DNA from 3 places in the Phaeacidiphilus oryzae TH49 genome. Region 3 is predicted to be linked to each of the others. Evidence: riboswitches for the same ligand, from Rfam matches in the RefSeq annotation. Region 3 holds a riboswitch; each other region holds the start of a gene.
The links. Region 3 has a riboswitch for cyclic di-AMP ahead of BS73_RS34795 (murein hydrolase activator EnvC family protein). Riboswitches for the same ligand answer to the same signal wherever they lie in the genome.
Positions count from the first base shown of each region.

Region 1: another riboswitch for cyclic di-AMP. It lies ahead of BS73_RS40720 (transglycosylase family protein); the one in region 3 lies ahead of BS73_RS34795 (murein hydrolase activator EnvC family protein).
Region 2: another riboswitch for cyclic di-AMP. It lies ahead of BS73_RS07855 (transglycosylase family protein); the one in region 3 lies ahead of BS73_RS34795 (murein hydrolase activator EnvC family protein).

Region 1 is NZ_JQMQ01000005.1:2,982,264-2,987,115, forward strand. Features, by position in the region: gene BS73_RS17030 (DUF501 domain-containing protein) at 1-43, opposite strand, end outside; gene BS73_RS17035 (FtsB family cell division protein) at 65-529, opposite strand; gene eno (phosphopyruvate hydratase) at 799-2,079, opposite strand; gene BS73_RS40720 (transglycosylase family protein) at 2,248-3,024, opposite strand; cyclic di-AMP (ydaO/yuaA leader) riboswitch at 3,028-3,198, opposite strand; gene BS73_RS17050 (cytochrome P450 family protein) at 3,403-4,653, opposite strand.
Region 2 is NZ_JQMQ01000005.1:778,861-783,712, reverse strand. Features, by position in the region: gene BS73_RS07865 (MFS transporter) at 1-722, shown strand, start outside; gene BS73_RS07860 (SDR family NAD(P)-dependent oxidoreductase) at 719-1,462, shown strand; cyclic di-AMP (ydaO/yuaA leader) riboswitch at 2,228-2,409, shown strand; partial or broken gene BS73_RS07855 (transglycosylase family protein) at 2,414-2,767, shown strand; gene BS73_RS07850 (TetR/AcrR family transcriptional regulator) at 2,780-3,514, opposite strand; gene BS73_RS07845 (macrolide family glycosyltransferase) at 3,596-4,798, shown strand.
Region 3 is NZ_JQMQ01000005.1:3,362,513-3,367,364, reverse strand. Features, by position in the region: partial or broken gene BS73_RS18695 (ATP-binding protein) at 1-1,924, shown strand, start outside; cyclic di-AMP (ydaO/yuaA leader) riboswitch at 3,111-3,264, shown strand; gene BS73_RS34795 (murein hydrolase activator EnvC family protein) at 3,275-4,360, shown strand; gene BS73_RS18685 (hypothetical protein) at 4,498-4,800, opposite strand.

The DNA.
Region 1 (4,852 bases), 380 kb from region 3:
CGTCCTGCTCGGTGGGTCGCTCGGTGGGGGTTTCGCTGGTCATCGTTCCGGGGGGTGTGGGGGTTCAGCGGGCGGTGGTGCCGGGGGCGGTCGGGCTCGCGGTCGGCGCGGCGTCGGCGGCGTCCAGCGAGTCCCACAGGTTGGCGTACCAGGGCTGGCCGGGGGCGGCCGCCTGGTACGAGGTCCCGGAGGAGCCCGCGCCGGCGGAGGAACCGGACGAGCCGGGGACCACCGCGACGAAGGGGGTCTCGCCGGGGAAGGCGTAGTGCAGCCGCTCGCGCGCCTGGGCGGCCACGAAGGCCGGGTCCTGCCAGCGGGCCAGCTGGCGGCGCTCGGCCTCCAGTTGACGCTTCGCCAGGTCGGCGGCGGCGCGCTGCTGGGAGATCTGCTGGCGCTGGGCGACGAACTGGCGGGTCGGGTAGGCGAGGGCGGCGACGACCGCGCAGAGCACCAGCCCGAGGACGGCGGCGCGGCCGGTCATCCTGGGCCGGCGGGGGCGCCCGGAGCGGGCGACGTTGAAACGCAGCAAGTTCCCCTCCGGGTCGGTTGTCCGTTGGCCGCCAGCGTAGATGCTCGCGGACGACTTTTCCCCGACCCGCTGAGCGGCCCCGCCAAGTCGCGCAGCGACTTCAGGGGCGCGGGGAACTGCGCGGCCGGCCACTTACGGTCCACAGGTCGGCAACGGAGTCCGGGTTGCAACCGAGTGGCCGTTGCCGGGTGCGGCGCCGTAGTCAGCCGGGCGCGCAGTTCCCCGCGCCCCTTACTTGCCCCTTCGGGGCTGCGCTCGGGGCGAGGGCGTCAGCCCTTGAAGCGGGGGAAGGCGCCGCGGCCCGCGTACTCCGCGGCGTCGTCCAGGATCTCCTCGATCCGGAGGAGCTGGTTGTACTTCGCCACCCGCTCGGACCGGGCCGGCGCGCCGGTCTTGATCTGGCCGCAGTTGGTGGCAACGGCCAGGTCCGCGATGGTGGTGTCCTCGGTCTCGCCCGAGCGGTGCGACATCATGCAGCGGAAGCCGTTGCGCTGGGCCATCTCGACCGCGTCCAGCGTCTCGGTCAGCGAGCCGATCTGGTTCACCTTCACCAGCAGGGCGTTGGCCGCGCCGTCCTTGATGCCCCTGGCCAGGCGCTCCGGGTTGGTGACGAACAGGTCGTCGCCGACCAGCTGGACCTTGTCGCCGAGCTGCTCGGTGATGGTCTTCCAGCCGTCCCAGTCGTCCTCGAAGAGCGGGTCCTCGATGGAGACCAGCGGGTAGGCGTCGACCAGCTCGCCGTAGTACGCCGACATCTCGGCGGCGGTGCGCTCCTTGCCCTCGAAGGTGTACGTGCCGTCCTTGTAGAACTCGGAGGCGGCGACGTCCAGGGCGAGGGCGACGTCCTGGCCGGGGGTGTAGCCGGCCTTGCGGATGGCCTCCAGGATGAGGTCGAGGGCCTCGCGGTTGGAGTCCAGGTTGGGGGCGAAGCCGCCCTCGTCGCCCAGACCGGTGGCCAGGCCGCGCTCCTTCAGGACCGACTTGAGGGTGTGGTAGACCTCGACGCCCCAGCGGACGGCCTCGGAGAAGGACTCCGCGCCGATCGGGGCGATCATGAACTCCTGGATGTCCACGTTGGAGTCGGCGTGCGAGCCGCCGTTCAGGATGTTCATCATCGGGACCGGCAGCACATGGGCGTTCGGGCCGCCGACGTAGCGGAAGAGCGGGAGGTCGGAGGCCTCGGAGGCGGCGTGGGCCACGGCCAGCGAGACGCCGAGGATGGCGTTGGCGCCGAGCGAGGACTTGTCCGGGGTGGCGTCCAGGTCGAGCATCGCCTGGTCGATCAGCCGCTGCTCGGTCGCGTCGTAGCCGACCAGCTCCGGGCCGATCTGCTCGATGACGGCCAGCACGGCCTTCTCCACACCCTTGCCCCCGTAGCGCGACTTGTCGCCGTCACGGAGTTCGAGGGCCTCGAAGGCGCCGGTGGAGGCGCCGGACGGGACCGCGGCGCGGCCCGTGCTCCCGTCATCGAGGCCGACCTCGACCTCGACGGTGGGGTTGCCTCGCGAGTCGAGGATCTCGCGGGCTACGACGACGTCGATGGACGGCACGTTGTTCTCCTTCACGGGTACGGGGCCGTTACGACCTGAGCCTAACCGCAACGGCCGCCGCGGCCATCCGGGACATCGGACCCTATTCGGTCCGCGTTCGGTCCATCCTCGGTCCGTCCCGGGCCGCGGCGGCCGCCTACCCACGGGTAGGTCAGGGCCGGTGGACCCTCAGCCGACCTGGAGGCGCTGGCCCGGGTAGATCAGGTCCGGGTTCGAGCCGACCGTGGACCGGTTCTCCTGGTACAGGTGCCGCCAGCCGCCGGAGACGTGCGCCGCCGCGGCGATGCGGGACAGGGTGTCCCCGCTGCGCACGACGTAGTCACCGTGGCCGACGGTGTGCACGGCACTGCCGCCGCTCGCGCTGCTCGTGGTGGGTGTCGAGCCGCTCCTGGTGGCTGTGGAGCTGCTCGCCGGCTGCTCGACAGTCCGCGGGGCGGTGTGGCCCGCGACGCTGTCGGACGAGGCCGTGTGGGTGTGCGAGGCGCTGCTGTGACGGGTCGTGGTGCCGCCTGAACCGGTGCCGACCTGGGCCGGCGAGCCGCCGGCGGCGAGCCCGGCCTTCTGGCTGCAGACCGGCCAGGCGCCCGGCCCCTGCGCGGACAGCACCTTCTCGGCCACGGATATCTGCTGGCCCTTGCTGGCCCGGTCGGCAGTGGGGGCGTACTTGGTGCCCCCGTAGGCCGCCCAGGTGGACCGGGTGAACTGCAGTCCGCCGTAGAACCCGTTGCCGGTGTTGATGGACCAGTCGCCGCCGCTCTCGCACTGGGCGACACGGTCCCAGGTGGAGACGGTGGCGGCGTCGGCGGTGCTGGTGGCGGCGGTTCCGATCAGCGGGATGGCGATTCCGGCGCCGGCCACTCCGGCGGTGGCGACCAGCCGCCTGGTGTGGGAGCTGCGGGGTTTGCGATGACGGCCGGTGCCGCCGAAGACAGCGGTGGGATGCATCGGCTGCTTCCTCTCCGACGCCTGCGAGGTGAGCTGTCGGGTTCGGGCCGTGAGGTAGCCCGGCCGTCTCAGGTCCGCTGAGGCGGCTTCACCCCTAGCCGTGCGCCGGGCAGTTGCCGCGACTCCCTCGCGGCGGCGTGGTCGCTGCTGCCGGTGCTTCGGCGGTGTACGTGGGTCCCCCACTCCTGTCCGTTCGATCTGTCGACGACCCTCGCTCCGGTGGACAGGACTCGGCGTCCCGGGGCTCGGGGTTCGCAGACACGCGAACGTCGTGCAGGCTATGCAGATCGTACGAATGTCCTCAAGTCGCACAATCTCACACCCGAGGCGTACAACCTTTGGGCGGTTCTGAGCGTCGGTCAGTTCGCAAGTGGTGCTTCAGGAGTGGACGGGTGTGAACTCGACCGGGAGTTCGCGCAGGCCACGCATGATCAGCCCGCCGCGCCTGCGAAGCCCCGACGTCTCGGTAGCCAACGCCAGATCGGGTAGACGCGCCAGCAGGGTGGCCAGCGCCGTCCGGCCCTCCAGACGGGCGAGCGGGGCACCGATGCAGTAGTGGATGCCGTGCCCGAAGCCGAGATGCGGATTGTCCCGGCGGGCCAGATCGAGCGCGTCCGGTTCGGCGAAGCGGGCCGGGTCGCGGTCGGCGGCGGCGAGGACGACGAGCACCGGGTCGCCGAGGCCGATCCGCTCTCCACCGATCTCCACCGGCTCGGTGGCGAACCGCCAGGTGGCGAGCTCGACCGGGCCGTCGTAGCGGATGAACTCCTCGATCGCGGTGTCCCACAGGGACGGGTCGGCCCGCAACCGCTCGCGCTGCGCCGGGTTCTGAAAGAGGGCCAGCGCCCCGTTGCCGATCAGGTTGATGGTGGTCTCGAAGCCGGCGAAGAGCAGCACGAAGCACATCGCCGCGGCCTCGTTCTCGGTCAGATGCTCGCCGTGGTCGCTGGCCCTGATCAGGCCGGAGATCAGGTCGTCGCCGAGGTCCGCCCGCTTGCGGTGGATCAGCTCGGAGAGGTACGCCCGCATCCGCTTGACCGCGCGGCCGACGCCGCCGCGCGGGGCGCCGGGGTGGCGGATCATCATCGCCGCCCAGTCCCGGAACGCGTCCTGGTCCTCGGCCGGGACGCCGAGGAGGTCGCAGATGGCGTAGATGGGCAGCGGGAAGGCGAACTCGTGGATCAGCTCGGCGCTGCCGCGGGCGGCGAAGCCGTCGATCAGCCGATCCGTCAACTCCTGCACTCGGGGCGTGAATTCGGCCACCCGGCGGGGGGTGAAGGCCTTGGAGACCAGGCGGCGCAGGCGGGTGTGGTCCGGCGGGTCGATGTTCAGCAGGTGGGTCATCAGGTCGGCGCTGCGCTCGCCGGGGATGCCGATCCGGCCGCTGCGGTGGGCGCCCTCCTCGCCGTGGTGGGCCGGGTTCTTGCTCAGCCGGGGGTCGGCGAGCGCCGAGCGGGCGTCGGCGTAGCGGGTGACCAGCCAGGCCTCCACCCCGCTGGGGAGGGTGGTGCGGTGCACCGGGGAGTGCTCCCGCAGCCAGGCGTACGCCGGGTACGGGTCGGCGGCGAACTCCCAGTCGAAGAGGGCGGGGCCGTCGGAGAGGGCGGGCGCGGGCTGGTTCTCGGGCACGCACCGACGTTAACCGGTCCGGCGTATGGGCAGCATTCGGACGGCGTGCCGGCGGCAAGCGGGCGGCGGGCGGGCGCCACGCGGGCGGCGATCCGGCGGCGTTCCGGCAGGTGGTCAGGGTCTGTCCGCCGCTCGGCCGCCGCTCTACGATCAGCGCCAACCGCGGCGACACGGACGGGCCCGGTGCGGAGCGGCCCGG
Region 2 (4,852 bases), 2.6 Mb from region 3:
AGCGCGCCGCCGCGGAGCGCGAGGAGCGCGGCAAGGTGCCGTTCCTCGAACTGCTCCGGCGCCAGCCGAAGGTGCTCGCGCTGGCCACCCTCGCGTTCATCCTGGCGCACACCGTCTTCTACACCGTCACCACCTACGCGCTGTCGTACGGGACTTCGGTGCTCGGGCTGAACAAGAACATGATGCTGATCGGCACGATCCTGGCCGCCGCGGTGATGGGCGCGGCGACCCCGTACTTCGCGGTGCGGTCGGACCGGATCGGGCGGCGGAAGGTCTGCCTGGGCGCGACGCTCGCCGCCGCGGTGTGGGCGTTCCCGATGTTCTGGCTGCTGAACACCCGCCAGACGGCGCTGGTGATCGTCGCGCTCTGCGTCGGCCTGCTCTGCTTCGCCTTCCTGTACGGGCCGATGGGCGCCTACCTGCCGGAGCTCTTCGCCACCCGGTACCGGTTCTCCGGCGCCTCCTTCGCGTACAGCGCGAGCGGGATCGTCGGCGGCGGGGTGAGCCCGCTGCTGGCCACCAAGTGGCAGTCGATGACCGGGAGTTCGTGGCCGACCTCGCTCTGGATGATGGGGATCGCGCTGGTCGCCTTCGGCTGCGTGGCGCTGCTGCGGGAGACCAAGGACGACAGCTTCGGCCCGGGCGAGGTCGGCGCGGAGACCGCCGACGGCGCCGAGGCCCGGGCGGCCGGGGCGGCTGGAGCGGCTGGGGCGTCCGCATGACCCGGCCGGTGGTGCTGATCACCGGCGGCGCCTCGGGGATAGGCCGGGCCTGCGCCCACCGGGCCGCGGCGGACGGCGCCCGGGTGGGCGTCCTCGACCTGGACGCCGAGGCGGCCCGGGCGGTGGCCGCCGAGCTGCCGGGCGAGCCGGGCGCGCACGCCGGTGCGGGCGCGGACGTCTCGGACGGCGCGCGCATGGCGGCCGCCGTGGACGGGCTCCGGGACCGCGTCGGCCCGTTCACCGGGCTGGTGGCTTCGGCGGGGATCGCCCCGCGCGGCGGGATCGACACCGTGACGGACGAGCAGTTGCGGTCCGCCTTCGCGGTGAACGTCGGAGGTGTGGTGCACGCCGTGCAGGCGGTGCTGCCCGATCTGCGGTCGGCGCGGGCCGGTTCGATCGTCGCCCTGGCGAGTCTGGCCGCGTTCCGCGGCGGCGGGCTCCTGGGCGGCACCGCCTACGCCGCATCCAAGGGCGCCGTGGTGAGCCTGATCCGGGCGCTGGCGCGGGAGTTGGCCGCGGACCGGATCCGCGTCAACGCGATCGCCCCCGGCCCGACCGCGACCCCGATGCTGGGTGCGGCCGACGAGTCCGAGAACCGGGCGTTCGCCGAGACCACCCTCCTCGGCCGGGCCGGCGAGGCCGAGGAACTGGCCGGCACCGCGGCCTTCCTGCTGGGCCCCGACGCCGGCTTCATCACCGGCCAGGTCCTCCACGCCAACGGCGGGGCGCATTTCGGCTGACCGCTGGACCCGGGGTCACCCCGCGCCGACGCCATTGCGGGCGCGGCGGCTGGCCTGCGTGTCGGTGTGGGGCGCGGGCGCGGGCCTCGGGCCGGACGGACGGGAGAGCGGGGTGAGTGCTGGGGGAGGCGGGGAGGTCGGGGCGGAATCGCCAGCCGGATGCGGCGGCGGCTGGCCGGGGCGGGTCCGATCCGGCGAGGCTGCCCCGGCTCGCCCCCCAAGCCCGGGGACCTTTGATCCGGTAGCCGGTAGCCGGTAGCCGGTAGCCGGTAGCCGGTAGCCCCGGAGCCCGGCCTGTCGGAGCGTCAGCTTCGGCGGCGGGCGGGTGACGGACGTGGTCGGTGAGGCGCTCGCTGAAGCCCGCCCGTTCCGGGACCACGGGACGCGGCCGGCCCGGCCCCGCGTGTCGCCGCGTGCCCGAGGCACCCGTCGGCGTGACGGAAGGGCCCGGACGGTGGTCTTGAGCGAAACGTACGCCAACCCGCCGACGGGCACGGTGCCTGCGCTGTGCCGGCCTCCGAATTCGGCGCGCTTTGTGGGGAGTTGACACCTGCGAAGGCCGCATTCCAAACGACGGCCGGCCGCGCCGAATTCCGGTCCGACACGCCGGCCTCGCCCGATTCCCGGATTTAAACGTGGACCGGTGGGTTCGGGTGCGGAATCCCCCGTAAGCACCACAGCGACAACACCCATGCGGCGGAGCATAATTGAGTTGATGTTAAAAGCATGATTAGCGTTCGAATGGGCCCGCAGCCGTGGGCCTGCGCCGCGGGAACGCCGAATCCCGACCACCGCGCGCGCCGTGAGCATCGAAGAGTCGGTCGGGAGCGGGGGAACCATCGCTGCCGCGCAAGGTCGCGGCTAGGGGTGAAGCCGCGGGCGCGCGGCCGGGGCCGTACAGGCTCCGAACCCGACAGCTCACCTCGTAGGCGTGACACGGGAAACGTGCACATGAGTGTGTGCAGTAATACCGAACGCTTCGTCGTCTCCACCGCATTCGCCTTCGCCGGAATCTCGATCGCATTCCTGGTGCCGAACGCCGCCGCTCGCACATCCGCCGCACCGACCGCCGTCTGGGAGCGCGTCGCGGCCTGCGAGTCCTCCAACCGCTGGCACGTCAACAGCGGTAACGGCTACTACGGTGGGCTCCAGTTCACCTCCTCCACCTGGCGCGCCTACGGCGGCCACCGCTACGCCCCCCGCGCCGACCTGGCCAGCAAGGGGCAGCAGATCGCCGTCGCCGAACGGGTGCTGGACGCCCAGGGCCCGGGCGCCTGGCCGGTCTGCTCCGACCGGGCGGGCCTGCATGACTAGGCGTCACCGCGGTGCCGGTGGCGGCGGATCGACCGGGGCGCCGGGCCCATGACGGCCCGGCGTGTCGTCCGAGGTGGTGCCGCCGCGCCGACCGGCTTCGGCGAGCCGCCCCACGGCCGAGGCGAGTTCCTCGGCGTAGCGGTCGACGACCTCGGGTGAGTCGGCCGCCGCGCCGAAGAGCGCGCGGGCCAGCTGCGGGTAGACGGCGAGGGCGTTGCCGGCGCTGATCGTGATCAGCAGCAGCGCGGCGGGGTCGATGCGGTCGTCGACCTCGCCGGCGCGCTGCCGCTCGCGGATCCGCTCCACCTCGTGGCGGAGCCGGGCGTCGCGCTCCTCGGCGTCGGGGCCGGCTTCGCCCTCGCCCTCGCCCTCGCTGTCGGTGAGGCCTTCCCAGGCCAGCAGGCGGCCGCCGAACCGGGGGTCCACACTGGCCCGCACACCGCGCCGGACCTGCTCGCCGAGGTCCAGGTCATCCGGGATGGCCTGCGCCTCGTAGGCCCGCCAGCGGCGGCCGATCTCGCGGTAGAGGCCGTCCTTGCCGTCGAAGTAGTACGAGATGAGCTGCTGGTTCACGCCCGCGCGCCGGGCGATCTCGGCGACCCGGGCACCGGCCGGGCCCTTGGCGGAGAAGATCTCCACCGCTGCGTCCAGAATCCGCTCCCGGGTCCGCTCGGCGTCCCGCTGGCGCTCGCCTGGGGCCGGTGACCTGCGCTTACGGGGGGCGTCCGGAGTGTCCATGGCCATGATTGTGTCATATGGGCGAGCGATTCAATCAATCAGACGTTTGACAAATCCATGTCTCCGGTTGACGGTAGGGGCATGGCTCATATCGCCTTCGTCAGCCTGGCCGAGGCCGGGCATCTCAATCCGACGCTGCCTGTCGCCCGGGAGCTGATGGCCCGGGGGCACCGGGTCAGCTATCCGGCCGACGCCTCGATGGCCGAGCGGATCCGCCCCACCGGCGCGGAGATCGTGCCGTACCGCTGCGAGCCCGCGGCCGATTCCGCGGCCGAGCCCGCCGCCGAGCCCCTGGTCATCGACGGGATGGACGCCGCCGCCCGCGCCGCCCTCGGGATGCTCAAGCAGCTCGCGCAGGTGCTGCCGCAGATCGAGGCCGGCTACCGGGACGACCGCCCGGACGTGATCGTCAGCGACTGGCTCGCCTGGGCGGGGCCGATGCTCGCCGCCAAGTGGGGGATCCCCCGCGTCCAGTCCTGGAGTGCCCACGCCGCCAGCGAGGGCTACGACTTCGGCGCGTTCGCCGACCAGATGTTCGCCGGCAGCCCGTGGAAGCCGGAGTTCGACGCACTCCTCGCCGACGTCCAGGCGAGGCACGGGGTACCGCCGTTCGCGCTGCGCGACTTCTACCGTCCGGCCGAGTCCAACCTGGTGTACCAGCCCAGGGCCTTCCACGTGCGCAACGAGACCTTCGACGACCGGTACGCCTTCGTCGGCCCGACCCGGCTGCCCGGGGCCGAGCCGGCCGGCGGCGGCTGGGGGCCGCCGGGTCGTCCGCTGGTCTATGTCTCCCTCGGCACGATCATCAGCCGCCCGGACTTCTTCCGCACCTGCGTCCGGGCCTTCGCAGAGCTGCCCTGCCGGGTCCTGATGTCGGTCGGCGACGGGATCGAGCCGGCGGCGCTGGGACCGCTGCCGCCGGGGGTGACGGCCCGTCAGGAGGTGCCGCAGCCCCTCGTCCTCGCCCACGCGGACGTCTTCGTCACCGCCGCCGGGATGAACTCGGCGATGGAGTCGCTGGCCGCCGCCGTCCCGATGGTGGCCGTCCCGCACACTCCCGAGCAGCGGACCACCGCGGACCGGATCGCGGAGCTCGGCCTGGGCCGCGTGCTGGCGCCCGCCGAGGCCACCGCCGAGCGGCTGCGGGAGGCGGTGGGCGGCCTGCTGCACGGCGACGACACCGCCGCCCTCCACGGCCGGCTGGAAGCGATGCGGGAGGAGATATGCAAGGCGGGCGGCGCCCCCCGGGCGGCCGACGCCATCGAGTCCCGTCTCCCCGGCTAAGCCGCGCGCGGCCCTTGGCCCGCGGTGGGTGCCCCGCCGCCGGCCGCCGCCGCG
Region 3 (4,852 bases):
GGGCGGTCACCGCCGGAAACCCGTACGAGGTCGTCGAGTTGCTGGCCAAGGTGCGGGACCGCGGGATCGCCCCGGTCGAGGACTCGGCGCCGCGGCTGCGCGATCTGGTGGCCTCCGGCAAGGGCCCGGCGCTGATCCGGCGGCTGGAGAAGTTCGGTCCCGCCGCCTTCCGGTTCGCCTGGGCCGCCGCCGTCCTCGGCACCGAGATCGATCCGCAGCTGTGCGCCAACATCGCCGCGCTCGGCCCGGCGGACGCAGCGGCCGCCATCGACCAGCTGCGCGAGGAGCGCATCCTGAGCGGCGGCCGGACCCTGGAGTTCGTCCACCCGACCATCGCCACCACCGTCTACCAGGCCATTCCGCCGGCCACCAGGACGGGGATGCACGGCATCGCGGCCCAGGCGGTGCTGGACGCGGGTAAGGGCGTGGCGGCGGCCTCCCGGCATCTGCTGGAGGTCCACCCGGACGACGATCTGGAGCTCGTCCGCCAGCTGCGCGAGGCGGCGGCGGAGCATCTCGCGGTCGGCGCCCCGGAGGCGGCCAGGCGCTGCCTGGAGCGGGCCCTGGCCGAGCCGCCGGCGCCGGAGGACCGGGCCGGGGTGCTGTACGAACTCGGCTGCGCGACCCTGCTGACCAACCCGCCGGTGACCGTCAACCACCTGCGGGCCGCCCTGGCCGCCACGCCGGGGCTGGACCAGGAACGCCGGGTGTACGCCACTCAGCGCTTGGCTCAGGCGCTGAGTCATACCAATCAATTGGGCGAGGCGGCCCGGGTGGTGGCCGAGGAGGCCGACCGCACCCCGCCGGGCCCGCAGCGGATGCGGCTGCTCGCCGCCCACGCCATGTGGCGGGTCTTCTCGGGCGACGAGGACGACGCGAGGGAACGTTCCCGCCGGCTGGCCGAGCTGGCCCGGGGGCGCACCGGGCGGGACGCCTGGGAGCGCGCGGTGATGGCCATGCGCGCCTGGGACCTCACCCTGCGCGGGGAGCACACCACCGAGGCGCTCGCCCACGCCGAACTCGGGCTCCAGGACGGCCGGCCCGCGCCGGGGATCGGCTGGAGCAACGATTTCTGGGGCTTCGAGATCCCCACCGTGCTGGGCTTCAGCTACATCTACAACGACCGGCTGGACATCGCCTCCGAGCTGTTCAACGGAGCCGCGGCGGAGTTCGAGCTGCTCGGCTGGTCCGGCGCCCATCTGGCCTTCGCCACCATGTCGCAGGGCCTGGTCGCGCGCCGCTGGGGCCACCTCAGGGCGGCCGAGCAGCTGCTGCGCGAGGCGCTGCGGAAGTCCGACCGGCTCGGGCGCGGCACGCCGCTGCAGTGGGACACCGTAGGCCTCCTGATCGACACCTGCTGGCCCGGGGCAAGACCAAGGCCGCGTTGGAGGTCGCCGAGGAGTACCAGTTCGGGCCGCCGTACCCGGCGTCCATGGTGCTGCCGGACGCGCCCACCCTGTACGGCCGCATGCTGCTGCTCCGCAACCGGCCCAAGGAGGCCGCCGAGGTCCTCCTCCAGGCGGGTGAGCGGCTGGACGCCCGCGGGCAGCACAACCCCGTCTGGGCGCCCTGGCCGGGCCACCTGGCGCGGGCCATCCGCAAGCAGCAGCCGGACCGGGCGCGGGCGCTGACCGCCCAACTGCTCAAGCGGGCTGAGCGGTTCGGCACCCGCTCGGCGGTCGGCGGCGCGCTGCGGCAGTGCGCGGAGATGGCCGACCGGACGGAGGACCAGCTGGTCCTGCTGGAGCAGGCGGTGGAGTCGCTGGGCCAGTCCCCGACGGGGTACGAGTACGCGCTGGCGCTGGTCGACCAGGGCGGTGCGCTGCGCCGGGCCGGGCGGCCCCAGGAGGCCGGCGAACCCCTGTACATGGGGCTGGAGCTGGCGATGGAGTGCGGGGCCGACGGGCTGGCCAGGCGGGCCAGGTCCGAGCTGGCGGCGGCCGGACTCGGGGCGTTCCGGCGGCGGCCGGTCAGCGCCGAGCCGCTCACCGAGCTGGAGCGCGAGGTGGCCGGGATGGCCTCCTCGGGGATGCCGGCGGCGCAGATCGCCGACCGGCTCGGGGTCGAGGTGCGGGACGCCGTGCAGCTGCTGGCGGCGGCCCACCGGAAGGTCGGCGCCGGGCCGAGCGGACTCTCCCGGGCGCTGGGGCGGCTGGCGGAGATCGCCGAGGAGGACGACGAGGTCGAGGAGGCGGAGGACTCGGACGGCAACAGCGGGCGCGGCGGTGTCTCGGGGCTCGGACGAGCGGCGGGGGACGGCCCCGGTGGCCGCGGCGGTCTCGGTGGTCTCGGCGCTGCCGGAGCGGGTGGCGGTGGCCTGGTGATACCGCAGCGGGAGGCGCCGGACGAGGACGCGGAGGCCTGGCAACGGAGTTCGGGCTGAGCGGACGGCCGGAGCGGCGGGGGCGGCCGGGCCGTGCGGGGCGGCCGAGGCCGTGCGAGCGGCGTTGCGGGCCGCCGGCCGGTTGCGGGGCTTGCGCGTTCGCGACGGGGCTTGGGCTGGATTGCGAGGGAGCGTCAGCTCCGGTGTCCGGCAAGGCAATCGCCCGTACCGGATGGCCGGAATCGCGGTGGCGGAACCGGCGCGGACGCTTCCGTGGTTGCTCTGAACCCCTGCGTACCGAACGGGACTGGCCGATAACGTTCGCACGTATGGCCGTTGCCGTGGCGGCGGTTTCTGTGGATCATGGTCCTCGCGTACGTCCTCGCCGTGGCGCTGCCCGGGCCTGGCGAGGCCGTGCGCGTTTTTGTGGGGGGCTGTCGGGGTGCTGTCGAAGCGCCGCCGAGGCGTCGGGCGGCCACGGTGAGTAGTCGGCCCGTGCTTCTGGGTGCGGTGGGCGCGCGGTCGCGCGAGCGGGGCGTGAAGGATTTCGCAGCCCGGGTTTGAGGCCGGGGGCCAGGAGTTCGTTGCTGGTCAGGGTGGGTGCGGCGAGTGACACCGGACCGGTTCTGGGGGCATCTGGGGTGGACGACGCGCCACATCCGGAACATCAGTCCCCTTGAACCGCTTGGAATCGGGGCGGCGAAGTATTACCTTCTGATAACGCAGCGCGGTCGCCAGGCCGTTCGACGAACGGCGCCGTGCCGCATCGCCTAATCGCCCGGGCGCAGTTGACGAACCGTCGACGGCGTCCGGAAGAGCCGGGGACCCACGTCCTTGGGGTGAATCCGCGGAAGCCGTGCCCGCGGGCACGGTGGAGGCGGTAGGAGACCTTCCCGCTCCGAACCCGTCAGCTAACCCGGTCGGCGAACGGAAGGAGAGGAGTACGCCGTCATGGCGTCGTACCGCGTGACCTGGGGTGCCGATTCGGCGACAGCCGGAACCGAGGTGCTTCCCGAGGGTCCCACGGGCTTTGACGAGCCGGGCGACGGGTCGGGCGACTGGTCGTCGACCCGGCCGATGCTGATGGTCCAGGACCCCGCGATGGCCGGCCCCGCAGGAGCGGCGCTGCCGACGCAGGCGCTGCCCGTGGTGGACCACGATCCCGCCCTCGACGCCCGCAACGCCCTCGACGGCATCGGAATCGGAACCGGGCCGGGCTTCGCGCCGGACTCCGCGCCGGGCGCCCAGGTGCCCGCGCAGGGGCGGCGGTGGGCCTCGCGGCCGGGATCGGCGGCCATGCTCGGACTGGCGGCGATGGCCGCGGTGGGCGGTGCGACCGCCTCCAGCGCGTACGCGGCGGAGCCCTCGGCGGCCGCCGGTGGCGGCCGGGCCGGCGTCGCGGCGGAGGACACCGCCTCCAACCCCCTTGCCCAGCAGGAGGATCGGCAGGATCCGGGGCTGGCGCTCGCCGCCCGGCTGAGCGGGCACGCGGAGGCCGCGAACCGCGGTGCGCAGGAGGCGCGGCTGCGGGCGGCCGAGGAGGCGAGGGCGCGGGCGGCCGCGTCCGCGGCGGCGGCCGACTCCGCATCCGGGACCGCGGTGGCGGCTGCGGCTGCGGCCGAGGCCGGGACGGAGGCCTCCGAGGTCGGAGAGCTGGTGGCGCCGGTCGAGAAGAGCGAGGGGCGGGCCGTCGCCACGCGCGCCGGCTACTGGTCGCACCTCAACCCGGGCAAGGACATCGCGGCGAAGTCGGGGACGGTCGTCCGGGCCATCGGCGACGGGGAGATCACCTCGGCGGCCTGGGCCGGTTCGCACGGGTACCGCGTGGTGCAGACGCTCCGGGACGGGACGCAGATCTGGTACTGCCACCTGGCCGCGGTCGCCGGGACCGGGTCGGTCAGTGCGGGGCAGCCGGTGGGGCGGGTCGGGGCGACCGGCGGGCTGGCGTCCTCACGCCTCCATCTCGAGGTGCGGACGGGCGGCGGGGAGCCGCAGGACGCGTCGGCGTGGCTGGCCCGGCACGGCCTGTCGATCTGACCGCTCTCGCCGGCTCGTTCTTCCTTCTCTTTCTCCGGGCGCGATCCCGTCTGCGGTGACCCGCGCCCCCACGATCCCGACGGCCCCGGTGGAAACCCCCCGACACCGGGGCCGTCGGTCTGTTTCCTGCCGCTGGGTCAGGCCCTGCGGTCGGCGATGAGCCAGGAGGCGGCGGCGGTGGCGGTGGAGACCGCGGCCACCGCGGGCCAGGGGCCGATCTTCTTGGCCAGGGGGTGGGAGACGGCGAGGGCGCCGACGGAGAGGCCGGCCAGTGCCGCCGCGCCCGCGTTGCCCGCGGCCTTGCGCCACTGCGGGGTCGCCGCGGCCAGCGCGGCGCCGAAGGCCAGCCCGCCGAGCTGGCGCTTCTTCGTGGTACGGGCCACGGTGTAGCCGCCGAGCAGGCCGCCTGCGGCGATCAGGGACGAGGGGATACGGGCCATGACGGTACCTCCAGTGCGAGTGATCCGCTGATGACCCTAACTCCGGCCCCCG